DNA from 2 places in the Paenibacillus lentus genome. Region 1 is predicted to be linked to the other one. Evidence: predicted binding sites of a transcription regulator. Region 1 holds the regulator's gene; the other holds the start of a gene.
What was found. Region 1 encodes CtsR, which represses protease genes until heat stress. Its sites were predicted from a motif close to ATGGTCAATAAAGGTCAAACA; they were not measured.

Region 1 (7,469 bases):
CTCAGTCAAACTCCGAATGCCATGGACTTATAACCGGGAGTCAGACAGTGAGTGCTAAGATCCATTGTCAAGAGGGAAACAGCCCAGACCATCAGCTAAGGTCCCCAAGTGTGTGTTAAGTGGGAAAGGATGTGGAGTTGCACAGACAACCAGGATGTTGGCTTAGAAGCAGCCATCATTTAAAGAGTGCGTAATAGCTCACTGGTCGAGTGACTCTGCGCCGAAAATGTAACGGGGCTAAACACACCACCGAAGCTATGGCTTGAATCGACTTCACTGCTTCTTTGAAGCGGTGGATACTACGAGACATTTTTGCCGAAAGCAACCTTTGAAATGGTTCATGGGTTTCGGCCAAATGCTCCAGGGGTTAAACCGATCACTTCGAAGCTGGAGTGAAGTCGATTCAGGGGTAGGGGAGCGTTGTATGTGGATTGAAGTTGGACCGGGAGGACTGGTGGACTGCATACAAGTGAGAATGCCGGTATGAGTAACGAAAAGATCAGTGAGAATCTGATCCGCCGAAAGCCCAAGGTTTCCTGAGGAAGGTTCGTCCGCTCAGGGTAAGTCGGGACCTAAGGCGAGGCCGAAAGGCGTAGTCGAAGGACAACAGGTTGAAATTCCTGTACCACCATAATCCGTTATGAGCGATGGGGTGACGCAGTAGGGTAGTGACGCGAGCTGATGGATGCTCGTCCAAGCAGTGAGGCTGATGTGTAGGCAAATCCGCACATCGTTAAGGCTGGGCTGTGATGGGGAGGGAAAATTTACAGTACCGAAGGTCATGATCTCACACTGCCGAGAAAAGCCTCTAGCCAGGAGAAGGTGCCCGTACCGCAAACCGACACAGGTAGGCGAGAAGAGAATTCTAAGGCGCGCGGAAGAACTCTCGTTAAGGAACTCGGCAAAATGACCCCGTAACTTTGGGAGAAGGGGTGCCCCGGTAGTGTGAATAGCACGAGGGGGCCGCAGTGAAAAGGCCCAAGCGACTGTTTAGCAAAAACACAGGTCTGTGCGAAGCCGTAAGGCGAAGTATACGGGCTGACGCCTGCCCGGTGCTGGAAGGTTAAGGGGAGCGGTTAGGGAGCAATCCCGAAGCTGTGAACCGAAGCCCCAGTAAACGGCGGCCGTAACTATAACGGTCCTAAGGTAGCGAAATTCCTTGTCAGGTAAATTCTGACCCGCACGAATGGCGTAACGACTTGGGCGCTGTCTCAACGAGAGATCCGGTGAAATTTTAATACCTGTGAAGATGCAGGTTACCCGCGACAAGACGGAAAGACCCCATGGAGCTTTACTACAGCTTGATATTGAACTTTGATGCGATTTGTACAGGATAGGTGGGAGCCTAGGAATCCGGAGCGCCAGCTTCGGTGGAGGCATCGTTGGGATACCACCCTGATCGTATCGAAGTTCTAACCTAGGACCGTGATCCGGTTCGGGGACAGTGTCAGGCGGGTAGTTTGACTGGGGCGGTCGCCTCCTAAAGAGTAACGGAGGCGCCCCAAGGTTCCCTCAGAATGGTTGGAAATCATTCGTAGAGTGCAAAGGCAAAAGGGAGCTTGACTGCGAGACTGACAAGTCGAGCAGGGACGAAAGTCGGGCTTAGTGATCCGGTGGTACCGCATGGAAGGGCCATCGCTCAACGGATAAAAGCTACCCTGGGGATAACAGGCTTATCTCCCCCAAGAGTCCACATCGACGGGGAGGTTTGGCACCTCGATGTCGGCTCATCGCATCCTGGGGCTGAAGTAGGTCCCAAGGGTTGGGCTGTTCGCCCATTAAAGCGGTACGCGAGCTGGGTTCAGAACGTCGTGAGACAGTTCGGTCCCTATCTGTCGTGGGCGTAGGAAATTTGAGAGGAGCTGTCCTTAGTACGAGAGGACCGGGATGGACGCACCGCTGGTGCACCAGTTGTTCCGCCAGGAGCATAGCTGGGTAGCTACGTGCGGATGGGATAAACGCTGAAAGCATCTAAGCGTGAAGCCCTCCTCAAGATGAGATTTCCCAATTAGTAAGACCCCTTGAAGACGACGAGGTTGATAGGCCTGAGGTGGAAGTACAGCAATGTATGGAGCTGACAGGTACTAATCGGTCGAGGGCTTATCCAAGATACTACCCGCAAAGTGACGTGAAGCTGACGAAGCTTAGCCGATTACTTTGGCGGGGCCCGGAAGAGATGAAGGGCAGACGCAAATGAAGTTTCGTATCCAGTTTTCAGGTGATCAAACCTGGAATGAAGATTTTAAGCTGCAAGTCTTTTCTGAGGTCTGATCTTTTGCTGTAGCAAAGTCGGGCAGTAGGAGCACCACAAGAGCAGCGCAAAAATCTGAACTCGTTTGGTGGCAATGGCGGAGGGGTTCCACACGTACCCATCTCGAACACGACCGTTAAGCCCTCCAGCGCCGATGGTACTTGGACCGCAGGGTCCTGGGAGAGTAGGACGTCGCCAAGCAACTATAAGAAGCACTGTTGATATTTATGTCAGCAGTGCTTCTTTGTTTTTTTGGTGTGCTATTTTTTGCGAATTGCGTTATTTTTCGTTTGATCACGCCATGTTAAATATTACCATATAGTAACCTTATCATATTAGATACTTTCATATTAGATAGTGTCATGTTGGATATGGCCATGTTACAGCCGTGCTACATACCCGTATAGCCCTGTTACGTACAGTCCTGTTATGTTTGCCTGTTATGTACGGCTCTGTTACATATTGCGATGCTTCCGCTGCAATACTGAATACTGCAATACTACGAAACTATGAATAAAAGCGACAGCAGCTCGGTTGATCGAAAAAATTTTGCCATACAAATGGCCACTAAGGTTGAAGGTTAGAGACGAAATGTATTTTGTACAGTTAGTCTTCCTCTTTCTTCAAGAAACACTGGTACTAAATGTAAATCTGGACTTCTGTCAAGAAAGTGGACACCTATTAAGTGAAAGTTTACGCCGTCTCCTTCTTGAATTGCGCAGCAAATTGAACCGGCGACACATAGCCGATTGAACTGTGGATTCGTTTGCGGTTGTAGAAAAATTCAATGTACCTGTAAATGGTCTCGTAAGCCTGTTGTTTGGTCTTGAACTTCGTTCTGTAGATGAGTTCTTTTTTCAAGATGCTGTGAAATGACTCGATACAAGCGTTATCGTAGCAATTCCCTTTACGACTCATGCTAACCTTCATGGAATACGATTCCAGCTTGTCACGGTACTCCTTCGATGCGTACTGTGAACCGCGATCGGAATGGTGAAGCAATCCCTTACCTGGTTTTTTCGCATCATATGCGGCCTCTAGAGCATCTAAGACAAGTTCTGTTGTCATCCGGCCGTAAAGACGCCAACCCACGATCTCGCGTGTGCACAGATCCATCAGACTAGCCAAGTACAGCCGTCCTTCTCGGCAGGGGATGTAGGTAATATCTGCAACCCACACTTTGTTCGGTTCAGATACGGCAAAGTTCTGGTTCAACTCATTGGGAGCAATGGGTGAGTCATGATTGGAATCGGTCGTCTGCACCTTAAATTTACGGGAGACACAAGAACGCAACCCCAGTTCTTTCATGTAGATGCTAACTGTGCGCTCCGCGACCTGGATACGCTCTTTCCACAGCATTCGGGTAATCTTAGGACTGCCGTAGCGTTCCCCGGAGTCATGAAAATGATACTTGACTCTCTCCAGAACCTTCGCCTTTCGAAGTTTCTGCTCGCTAGGCAATGCCTTTTGCCACTTGTAGAAGCCACTCCGAGACACTTGTAAAACCTTGCACATCTTCTCCACCGAAAACTCGGAGCGATGTTCTTCAATGAATTGGAACCTCAGTTCCTTTCTTTGCTGAAGATGTGCAGCGCCTTTTTTAATATAGCGAGTTCTTCCTGGAGATCTTGATTTTCCCGCTCCTTCTCTTGATTCTCCAGTTCCTTTTTACGCAGTTGTTGTTCGAGTTGACGCACTCTCTCCGGTGTGACTAAAGATTCCAGCTGGATTTCATCGCGGTAAAGTGCTTTCCAGTTGTGCAACACACCGGCAGATATACCGAGTTCTTCGGCCAACTGCGGCATGGACTTACTTTGCTCTAAAATATACTTCACTGTCTGCTTCTTAAACTCTTCACTGTAACTATTACGTTCCATCCGGACATCTCTCCCTTAAGGATTATTATCTAGGTTCACTTAAGGACTGTCCACTTTTTATTCTAGTTGCAGTTCTCCAGTTAGATACCCACCATACGACAAAAACCCGTCAACTAACTGTAGGAAATACAGCTAGCTCATACTTGCGAAGATATTGACGCCACGCCACCTCACCCCTCCATCTAATCAGCTAAGAATTCATTAGCTGCATTAGAGCAGGAGTAAACTTTACTAGTCAGTGTTATGCTCAAAAGTCTGTGTTATGCAAATACTTAGCATATGCTTAATATATTAGCATTATTCCCAATACTGAGCGTTATGGCAAGCACTATGCTTAATACTTAGCATTGTGCCCAAGGTCAGCAATACGCCTAATACTGAGCATTACGCCAAAAACTCAATGGCTGTCCCAGCACACGCTGATCGGCGCCTTATGATGCTGACCAACCCAACCTCAAGGCTAACTACACTCAAGCTCAACCAACCTAAAGCTCAACCACCTAAAGCTCAACCAAACTCAACCCACTTTAAGGCCAGCCAACCACACTCAAGGCCAACTAAAATCAACAACTAGCTTATCATTCACCAAGCATCACCATTCTCCATTCTTGTCATTTACCAATCCCTAATTCACCTAAGGCATCCTAAGTAATCATGCCTCGCACCACGCGCAACACCCAGCGCAGCTAAAGGGAACGAAACGTTTTCGTCTATCGCCAAAAAATTCCAAGTAGATGTATCCGAACTGCAAAAAATCAACTCTCTGGTAGATCCGAAAAATATTTGGAGAGGTTTATTGATCAGCCTGTCTCACGGCCATGAACATTGTGGTTCAATCGATCGTATGGAATCCGCAAGGTGGGTGGGTTTGCGCGAGGATTGCACGCGAGGATTGCATTTGCCAGTACAACTGCAGTGATGATAATTAGCTTGTTCAACTGAACTGAAATGAAATGAACTGAACTCCTCCCGGTTGCTTTTTATAGGATATCCTGATCTGCGGTTTGCTTATTTAGAATGCATACTTTTTTTCTCTATGAATTTGAAGAAAATGAGGGCTTATGCTGGCATGGGTTACAATGCACATGGCATATCCTCATGATTCAACAACGGCTATCCTCCTGTCTTTGTATAACTTCCTCGTCTCAGGTTACACTGAAATATATAAAGATGCCGGACAACCTGCGCCGGCAGGGCAGAATTAACGTCCTTAGCTTACACTAAAATATATAAAGACACCTCTTGGCAAAGCAAAAAAATATGATATAATGAAGTCAAAGTCAAAGAAAGTCAAAGTCAACAAACGGTAGCCATAGAACGAATTATAAACGAATTATACGGAAAACTTTGCCGGACGAGGCGGCATTTCGTGTCGGCTTCACGTTTGAGCATGGGAGGGATGGTGGATTGCGTAATATCTCTGATATTATCGAACAATATCTTAAGGGTATTTTGCATGAAAGTCCTGAAGGAACCGTTGAAATTCAACGCAATGATTTGGCTGACCAGTTTTCCTGTGTTCCATCGCAAATCAACTACGTAATCAGTACAAGGTTTACTCTGGAAAAAGGATACCTGGTGGAGAGTAAGCGAGGCGGTGGTGGTTACATCAGAATCCGGCGGATCGAGCTGCCTGGTCCGACCAGTCTGCACACGCATCTGCATAAGACGATTGGCAATGAAATGGGTCAAACAGCCGCAGAAGGGCTAATATATCAATTGGAGGAAGCCCGATTCTTGAACAGGCGTGAGGCAGCACTTATGAGAGCAGCCATTTCTAGAGAAGTATTAATGCTGAAATTGCCAGAGCGTGATCAGCTTCGAGCTAGGATTATGAAAGCCATGTTGATTTCACTGTTAGGTTAACGAGTCTATCCGTAAGGGAGGGGACGTTCTATGCATTGTCAGGAATGCGGCAAACGACCTGCAACACTGCATTTTACCAAGATTGTGAATGGTGAGAAAACTGAGTTTCACATCTGTGAAGCCTGTGCTAGAGAGAAGGGAGAGCTTATACCTGGAACATCGGGTGGATTTTCGATCCATAGCCTGCTGTCCGGGTTGCTGGATTTCACCCCTGGAAGCCATGCACAGGGCAACAAAGCTCCTGAGAATCTTCGGTGCGAAGAGTGCGGGCTAACCTATTCCCAATTTAGCAAGATTGGGCGCTTTGGATGCAGTTCCTGTTATAAATATTTCAACAACCGACTTGACCCGCTTTTCAAAAGAGTGCATGGCAACACGGTGCATGTGGGCAAAGTCCCTAAAAGAGTGGGCAGTCACCTTCAAATCAAACGCAAGCTCGATGATCTCCGCAAGGAGCTGCAGTACCGAATTCACCAGGAAGAATTCGAGGAAGCAGCTGCCCTTCGAGATCAAATTCGCGAGCTTGAGAAGAATATTTCCTCAGAGTAGGAGGAGAGTGCAATGGCAAATCGTCGGTTTACAGAACAACCGCTTAGCGAGTGGATGAGAAGCGGAGGCAAGGAGTCCGAAATCGTCATTAGCAGCCGTGTCCGAATTGCGCGAAATTTGCTGAACAGACCGTTTCCTATGCTGGCCACGAATCAGCAGTCCGAGGATGTGCTGAATCAACTGGAAAGCGTATTGGCAGACGAGCGGATGCAACAATTCGGGCAGCTCTCGCCGGTTTTGCTCGCGGATTTGGATGAGCTGGATAAGAAAGTGCTCGTAGAGAAGCATCTGATCAGCCCCAACCTGGCTAATGAGTCCAGAAGCGGTGCTGTATTTATAAGTGAAGACGAGAGCTTAAGCATCATGGTGAATGAAGAGGATCATCTTAGAATCCAATGTCTATACCCTGGGCTGCAGGTTCAAGAAGCTTGGGATAAAGCGACCTCAGTGGATGATATTTTTGAAGCACATGTAGATTATGCCTTTGACGATCACCGCGGCTTTCTCACCAGCTGTCCTACGAATGTAGGGACAGGGCTTAGGGCTTCGGTCATGATGCATTTGCCGGCACTGGTGCTGACCCAGCAAATTAATCGGATACTATCTGCTGTATCCCAGGTCGGTCTGACGGTTCGCGGGATTTATGGCGAAGGCAGTGAAGCAACAGGGAACTTGTTTCAAATCTCAAATCAGATTACACTGGGACAAAGCGAATCTGAAATTATTGAAAATTTGTACAGTGTCGTTATGCAAATTATCGAGCATGAGAAGTCGGCCAGAGAGAGATTGCTGTCGGAATCTCGCCTGCGGATGACCGATCGCGTTATGCGTTCCTATGGCATATTGTTATATGCAGCAATCATGGATTCCAAAGAGGCAGCTCAGCGGCTGTCCGACGTCAGACTCGGCGTGGATCTTGGATTGAT
Region 2 (7,469 bases), 780 kb from region 1:
ACCATCGCAGACGGCGATCATACCACCGCCAAGCTTAGCGAGCTCATTGGCTGCAATGGCCATATCGGCGGCATTCGTTCCCATGACGAGCAGATTATGGCTGTCATGAGCTACCGTAGAGGCAACAGCTCCTCTTTTCAAATGAAAGCCCTGAGCAAAGGCTAGAGAGATTTGCCCTGTCCCATGATGGCGCTCAATGCACGCTAGCTGCACGATATCCTGCTCTGGATCCGGTTGAATTATGCCCTCGATTACATGCAATGTAGCTGTGGCTTTGGCCGTGCGGGCACTGTTCTCTATAGCCTGAATCAAGCGTACTTTGGTGCTTGTGTTCTGGGTTTGGCTCGGTAGAAGAAAATCGCTAGCGGTCAGCGGTCTGGCTAAATGAATTGATTGTCGAATTTTCTCCGGATAGACGTAGTTTGGGAACTCCGCTAACAGCTTACCTTCATTATAAATCAGCTCTCCGTTCGTTATTACGGTAGAGGGCTCCATTTGATGTAAATCATCGATGAGCAGCAGGTCGGCGCATTTTCCTGGAGCGATTCCGCCGATATCTCCATCCAGTTTGAAGTATCGAGCTGTGTTAATCGTCCCCATTTGAATTGCAGTAACCGGATCAACGCCTTCCTCAATGGCTCGGCGAATGACATGATTGAGATGTCCTTTCTCGACAAGCGTCTCTGGGTAGACATCATCGGTAACGAGCATGATGTTATCGGTTCGTACCTGATCCTCAGTAACGACCTTGATGACCTCCTTGACGTCATGCCAGGCAGAGCCCTCGCGGATCATCAGATGCATGCCGAGTCTTAGCTTGGTCAGGCCTTGCTCCCGCGTGACAGTCTCATGGCAGGAGGTGACTCCCGCGGCGATATAGGCTTGAAGCTGCTGCTCGTCATCGCTAGGGAAATGACCGGTCACTGCCTTGCCAGCCTGCATCGTGGCCTTAATTTCTCCCGTCATTTTAGGCTCGCCATGTACGACTCCGGGAAAGTTCATCACTTCACCGAGACCAGCCACACCGTCCCAGGTCATGCCTTCAGCGATATCGGTAACCTGAAGCTCGGCGCCGGCATCCTCTAAGTCTGTCGTGGACGGAACGCAGGAAGGGAATGTTGTGTACACTTTAAGCGGCAAGCCACGCCCTTCCTCATGCATGAGGCGGACGCCTTCCGTTCCGAATACATTGGCAATTTCATGCGGGTCCATAAATATCGCGGTGGTCCCCTTGGCGAGAGCTGCCTTGGAAAATTCCGTTACGGACAGCATCGTGCTCTCTACGTGCATATGACCATCCAGCAGACCCGGAGAAATATATCGCCCAGCAGCATCGATGACTTGCGTGCTTGCACCAATCGTATGCGAGGCTTGGCCTACGTATGCAATTCGGCCATCCTTGATGGCTACATCCGTGTTCGCTATCAATTCGCCCGTGTATACATTAACTAATGTGCCATTAGTAATGACCAAATCGGCAGGCTCCATACCCATGGCTACCTGACCAAGGTTATAGCTGATGTCATATTGTTTGTTCGTCCGGTTATTGCTCATTTCATTGTCGCTCCTTTGTCCATAGCACCCTATTACAAGAAAGACTGTCCTCCAAGCTATTTTTGGAGGACAGTCTTGTATTTTAGTAGTAGTTACACTCCTTCAGGAGTTACTCTCTCAATGACTTTGTCTACAATGCCGTATTCCATAGCCTCGGCAGCGCTCATGAAGTAATCACGATCTGTGTCCTTCTCGATCCGCTCCAGCGGCTGCCCCGTACGTTCGGCTAGAATGTGATTTAATTTATCGCGCATTTTGAGAATGCGGCGAGCACGAATCTCGATGTCAGTGGCTTGTCCTTCAGCTCCACCAAGTGGCTGGTGAATCATGATTTCACTGTTAGGTAGCGCATAGCGTTTACCTTTAGTGCCGGCATTCAAGAGGAATGCACCCATGGAAGCAGCGAGGCCTACGCAAATCGTGGAGACATCTGATTTGATATATTGCATCGTATCGTAAATGGCCATACCTGCCGTAATCGATCCGCCGGGGCTGTTAATATACAAATGAATATCTTTGCCCGGGTCTTCTGCATCCAGGAACAGCATTTGAGCGATGATGGAGTTGGCAACGACGTCATTCACTCCGCTACCAAGGAAGATAATACGGTCTTTCAGCAGTCTGGAATAAATGTCGTATGCGCGTTCTCCGCGGTTGCTCTGTTCAACGACCATTGGAATATAACTCACCGATAAAACCTCCTTAGATTGGTTCAAGCTATTACGTGCGCTCCTTGCGTAAAGGTGGGGCCGATCGCGAAGTTAGCAGTATAGCTCCTATTGTAATATAAAAATTGGTATCGATTCAATCAATCTCATAATTGACGTAATCGAGAAATATTAACCTCATCATAAACAATTTCAAACAGAAAGTCAAAGATGGTCAAACTATAAAAAAACAAAAAGCACCTGAAGGTGCCTTTTGGAAAAGCTGAGATATTTTATGAACTAAAAGAGCCTTCGTTAGAAGGCTCTGTAGGTTTGTGTGTTCGAGGTGAAAATTGAGATGGCGCGCCCGCGAGGAATCGAACCTCGATCTCAGGCTCCGGAGGCCTACGTCATATCCATTGGACCACGGGCGCAAATTTAGCGTAACAAAAATGATTATATGGTATTGGACATTAAAATTCAAGTGGGAATTTTTAAACCGCGCCAATACGCATGTCGCCTATTCGGCTAGACGTCCTACATCGGCAGACAGACATCTAGCCAAAAGGTGCTACAGGGTTCGGGTTCACCGGGAGCGTGGCAGTGTGCTAATTCCCTTGCTGCTTCAATTTAAGCTCGGCAATGGCGGCATCGACCGCTTCTTGACCCCGCAGTTCCGTCTCTCTAAGCGCCTCCTCCAGCGTTAGTTCGTCAGCCAGTAGCCGATCTAAGACGGATTGTGCCGCAGATTGAAATGCATCCAGCACATTGGCGTCGACCTTGTCATATATGTCGATATAATCGGGGTTGGCCTGAAGCGAATAAAGGGGAGAGAGATCACGCTCGCCTACCGGGTGGACATATTCAGTTACGGCCGGCAAGCCGTAATTGGGCTGTTTTTGAGCCAGCAGACGGCTGTTAAGAGCATCGCCAGCAATGAATTTGACGAGTTCAAGCGCTTCTTCCGGATGCTCTGAAATTGAAGAGACGCCAAAAAAGTCAAAGATCTCATAAAAGTTGGAGGTATCTGGATTCAACGGGTCTATAGGCGCGCTAACCACTCCCCAGTCAAGCATTGTACCGCCTTCAAAATGGGAAAAGGGCTCGAAGTTATAAGCGAGAACATTGGAGCTCACAGTCATTGCCGCATCCTCTGTCAAGAATGCCGGATGCTTCATTGAATCAAGCTCTTCTCCTAGGTCATAAACGACACCTGCACGGAAAGCCTGAACCGCGTTGGACCAGATCGATTTCCAGTGTTCGGTATTCATTGTCACTTTCATGGTATGGGGATCGAAATAAGACAAGTTCTCAGTCTCCCCGGCTTTAAGGATATAGTTCATCGTCACGTTCTTGTAATAATTCATTTGGATGCCGTACAAGCGGTTGCCTTCTTTATCTTCAGCAGGAAATCGCTGCGCCAGAGCAAATACATCGCTCCAGCTCATTCCGTCGTACGGATAAGTGATGTTATATTCATCAAACAGCTTCTTGTTGAAATATAGCGCTTCGCTATGAAAAGTAGGAGCTAGCGCATAGTAGCGGCCGTCCTCGGAAGCTGAGCTAAGTAGTGCGGTAACGATTGGCGAGAGATCTCCTTCGTTCGTTGATGGATTTAATAGGGGCGGAGGGATCTGTCGAAGCTTACCTTGTTCTATTGCTGCTTTGTATTGATCCATTCCGTTTATATAGATTACATCAGCCTCTGTATCGAAGCTGCCAGCGTCCGTTCCGGGTTCATCCTGGATGACCTGGATTTCAAAATGGGGGTGCGATTTCTGAAAAGCAAAGCCGAACATTTTATAGAACTGTTGTGCTGACGGATAGCTGACTTTGATCGTAATCGGTTTAATCTGCTGGGGCTTCTGGCAGCCTGTAAGTGACGGAAAGACGATGATAAGAAGTAAGATCATGAGCAGTCCGCGTCTTATGGGCATATGTATGTTCCTCCTTGTAAGTGAAGAATAGGGCGGGATTGAGCCGCCCTATTTATTACCAGCTATCCGACGCATAATCCTGGGCGTATTTGCCTCCAGAGAATAAGTTCTTGATGCCGTATTTAAAGTGTAGGATCCATTGCTGGAGTGCGAGTCTGGATGCTTATATGTAAACGGAACAGGATTTGCCCCGATCAACCTAATTGCAGAGTGGATACAGTTATTGAATTTCTTTCTTCGCGATTTCAGCTAAAGCCTGTTCTGCGCTTGCATTACCGGTGATGGCCTGTTCTATCGCTTCATTTAGAAGCTCAAAAATGGTGCTTGGAACCGGGCTTGTACGATATGCGGGTCTAAGCTTGTAGAAGGCTTCTATATCTGAGGTGCTCTGCCCCATGGAAGTGTAAGCCGTGAGTGAAGAAAAGCCATAAACGGAACGATACGACCATTTGGCGGTTTGATCTGACATAAAGAAACGGATTAATTCCCAGGCTGCATCGCTTTCGGTCGAGCTGGCAGGGATCGCCCACATGCCGTCTAACACATAGTGGTGGCTTAAATCCGGCTCCGCTGGATGGGTTGGCATGGTTACCAGCTTCCATTCCAGATCCGAGCCTTGCTGCTCCAGCTGAATCAATTCTTCGTAAGTGATAATGCCCAGGGCATATTCGCCTGTTAAAAATAAATTGTCATTTAAATCATGAAGGGCAATGTTGCCTGTTCTTAGCGGCTCAAGAGTAAGCTCCAGCAAATCTGCCCATGAGGAGCTGTCCAAAGTGATTTTCTTCGTATCTTCATTGTAGGCTTGGAGGTTCTCGGTTGCCCTATGTTAATTAAAAAGTGGGCGTTCGATGGGTAAGAATGCGTCAGCCCTTTGGGGAATTGATGGGCTAAATCAATAATTTCTTCCCACGTCATTTGATCCTTGGGATATGGAACGCCATATTGGTCAAATAAACGAGAGTTGTATACAAGTGCCCGGCTATAGAAGGTTGGAGCCAGCCCGTACAGCTTGCCATCTCCATATTGCTTCATGAGCTCTACGGCGCTCGGTACGAAAGCATCCAGAGAGAAGGAGGTCTTTTGTATGTATAGATCAAGTTCCTGAAGCAATCCGTTATTTGCCAAAGATCGCAGATAAGCCGGCGGAAGGTAGATTAGGTCCACAGCGTTCTCTGCAGTCCATTCTTGTACGGATATCCTCTCCGTTATTAAGTCGCTTGTCGGTATTACATTGTAATTTAGTTTCGGATATTCAATCGACAGCAAGGATGAATATCTATTCTCAAACTGCTTCTCTGAGAAGTAGCCGATGTTTAGGGTGAGTTCGCTGTCGTTCAATTCGGAAGGGGAGGGCTGACCCGTACATCCGGTTATAAAAAACAGGCAATAATAAGAATATATGTTGTTCGAATACACAATGATTACACCACATTTCCCAAAATTGTAATTAGATGCCAATTTGAGCATACCCCCGTCTCTACTATTTGTAAATCATCAAACTAGATTGTCTAGCATGTTGCTGCCGGAATGGCGGGAAAAGTCATAAAAACGCCGTTTTTCATGTCTTGGCGAATTTCATCGAAGATTATTGAATAAGCCTCCAGAAGATAGAGAATTATAGGGACATCACACTTGCAACAGGAACCAAAATTGGTTAAAATATCAGTGGGACTTAAAAGGTTAACCCGGGACATTTTAAGACCAACGGAGAAGGAGAGAAAGACGAAGCTTGCAGGAGTGGAAAGCATGCGAAATATTTTGGAAATGCAGAAGCAGCTTCTTCCAGATCTCATGGAAATTCTCAAGAAAAGGCATACCATACTTCACCAGATCATGTTATCGGATGTGATTGGTCGCAGAACCTTGGCGGTCTCGCTAAACATGACGGAACGTATACTGCGTGCCGAAACAGATCTCCTGAAGGCTCAAGGCCTGATTGAAATCGAGAATATAGGCATGAGGATTAGCGATTCGGGCAGGAAGCTGCTGGAAGATATGGAGCCGATCGTGAAAGAAATATTCGGCCTCGCTAATTTGGAGGAGAAGATTCGTAAGGCCTTTGGATTGCGCAAAGTCGTAGTCATCCCTGGTGACTGGGAGACCTCACCGCTAACGAAGCGGGAGCTCGGTCTGGCAGGAGCCAAAGCGCTGTTAGGTGCCATGCGAGGCGGAGACGTCGTGGCGGTCACAGGTGGTACAACGATGGCTGAAATCGCGGAGCAATTGAATCCGCCTTCGAATGCAGCGTTTAAGCAGAACTGGTTCGTGCCAGCGCGCGGAGGGCTTGGAGAGAGCTTGGAAATCCAAGCGAACACGATTGCTTCCGGCATGGCAAAACGGGTCGGAGCAGGATACCGTCTGCTGCATGTACCTGATTTGCTCGGCAAAGAGGCGTATCAGTCACTGGTCAACGATCCGAACATTCAGGATATCGTGAGTACGATCCGCCAGGCGCGGATTGTTATACACGGCATCGGGGATGCGATGGAGATGGCCCGCCGCCGCAAACTGGATTCTTCGATGATTGAGGAACTGCAGAAGGAAGGCGCGGTCGCAGAGTCATTTGGTTATTATTTCGATGAAGAAGGCGTAGTTGTTCACAAAATGCTGACCTTGGGACTCCGTCTCGAAGACATCAGGAAGACGGACACGGTGATTGGAATCGCGGGCGGCAAAAGCAAGGCTAAAGCTATATACGCGGTGTTGCAGTTCGGACATGAAGACATCCTCGTTACGGACGAAGCCGCGGCAATGGACATCGTGAGCGAACTGGAGCACAAAGAACAAAAACAGCAGAACAGCGAAGTTTGATCGTTTAACCATATTTACTCATGGCTGGCTTTATCAGGCCGGTCTTGAATAATAAAAAAACAAACACTGGGAGGATCTATCAATGAGTGTAAAAGTAGGTATTAATGGTTTTGGACGTATTGGACGTCTTGCTTTCCGTCGTATTCAAGATGTGGAAGGCATCGAAGTAGTAGCAATTAATGACTTGACCGACGCTAAAATGTTGGCTCACTTGTTGAAATATGATACAACTCAAGGCAAATTCGATGGCGAAGTAGAAGTTCATGACGGCTTCTTTAAAGTAAACGGCAAAGAGGTTAAAGTTCTTGCTAACCGCAACCCTGAAGAACTTCCTTGGGGCGAGCTTGGCGTAGATATCGTTCTGGAGTGCACAGGCTTCTTCACAACGAAAGAAAAAGCTGAGCTTCACTTGAAAGGCGGCGCGAAGAAAGTTGTTATCTCCGCTCCAGCTACTGGCGACATGAAAACTGTTGTTTACAACGTTAACCATGAGATCCTTGATGGTTCCGAGACAGTT

Region 2: the regulator CtsR is predicted to act here: its motif matches at 2,423-2,443, upstream of clpP (ATP-dependent Clp endopeptidase proteolytic subunit ClpP).

The regions. Positions count from the first base shown of each region.
Region 1 covers NZ_CP034248.1:1,592,113-1,599,581, forward strand. Annotated here, with positions in the region: rRNA gene EIM92_RS07060 (23S ribosomal RNA) at 1-2,108, shown strand, start outside; rRNA gene rrf (5S ribosomal RNA) at 2,336-2,452, shown strand; partial or broken gene EIM92_RS07070 (IS3 family transposase) at 2,945-4,128, opposite strand; gene EIM92_RS07080 (CtsR family transcriptional regulator) at 5,536-5,994, shown strand; gene mcsA (protein-arginine kinase activator protein McsA) at 6,025-6,543, shown strand; gene mcsB (protein-arginine kinase McsB) at 6,556-7,469, shown strand, end outside.
Region 2 covers NZ_CP034248.1:816,851-824,319, reverse strand. Annotated here, with positions in the region: gene ade (adenine deaminase) at 1-1,554, opposite strand, end outside; gene clpP (ATP-dependent Clp endopeptidase proteolytic subunit ClpP) at 1,647-2,243, opposite strand; tRNA gene EIM92_RS03725 (tRNA-Arg) at 2,561-2,635, opposite strand; gene EIM92_RS03720 (ABC transporter substrate-binding protein) at 2,810-4,138, opposite strand; gene EIM92_RS03715 (type 2 periplasmic-binding domain-containing protein) at 4,359-4,913, opposite strand; gene EIM92_RS03710 (ABC transporter substrate-binding protein) at 4,862-5,557, opposite strand; gene EIM92_RS03705 (sugar-binding transcriptional regulator) at 5,888-6,952, shown strand; gene gap (type I glyceraldehyde-3-phosphate dehydrogenase) at 7,035-7,469, shown strand, end outside.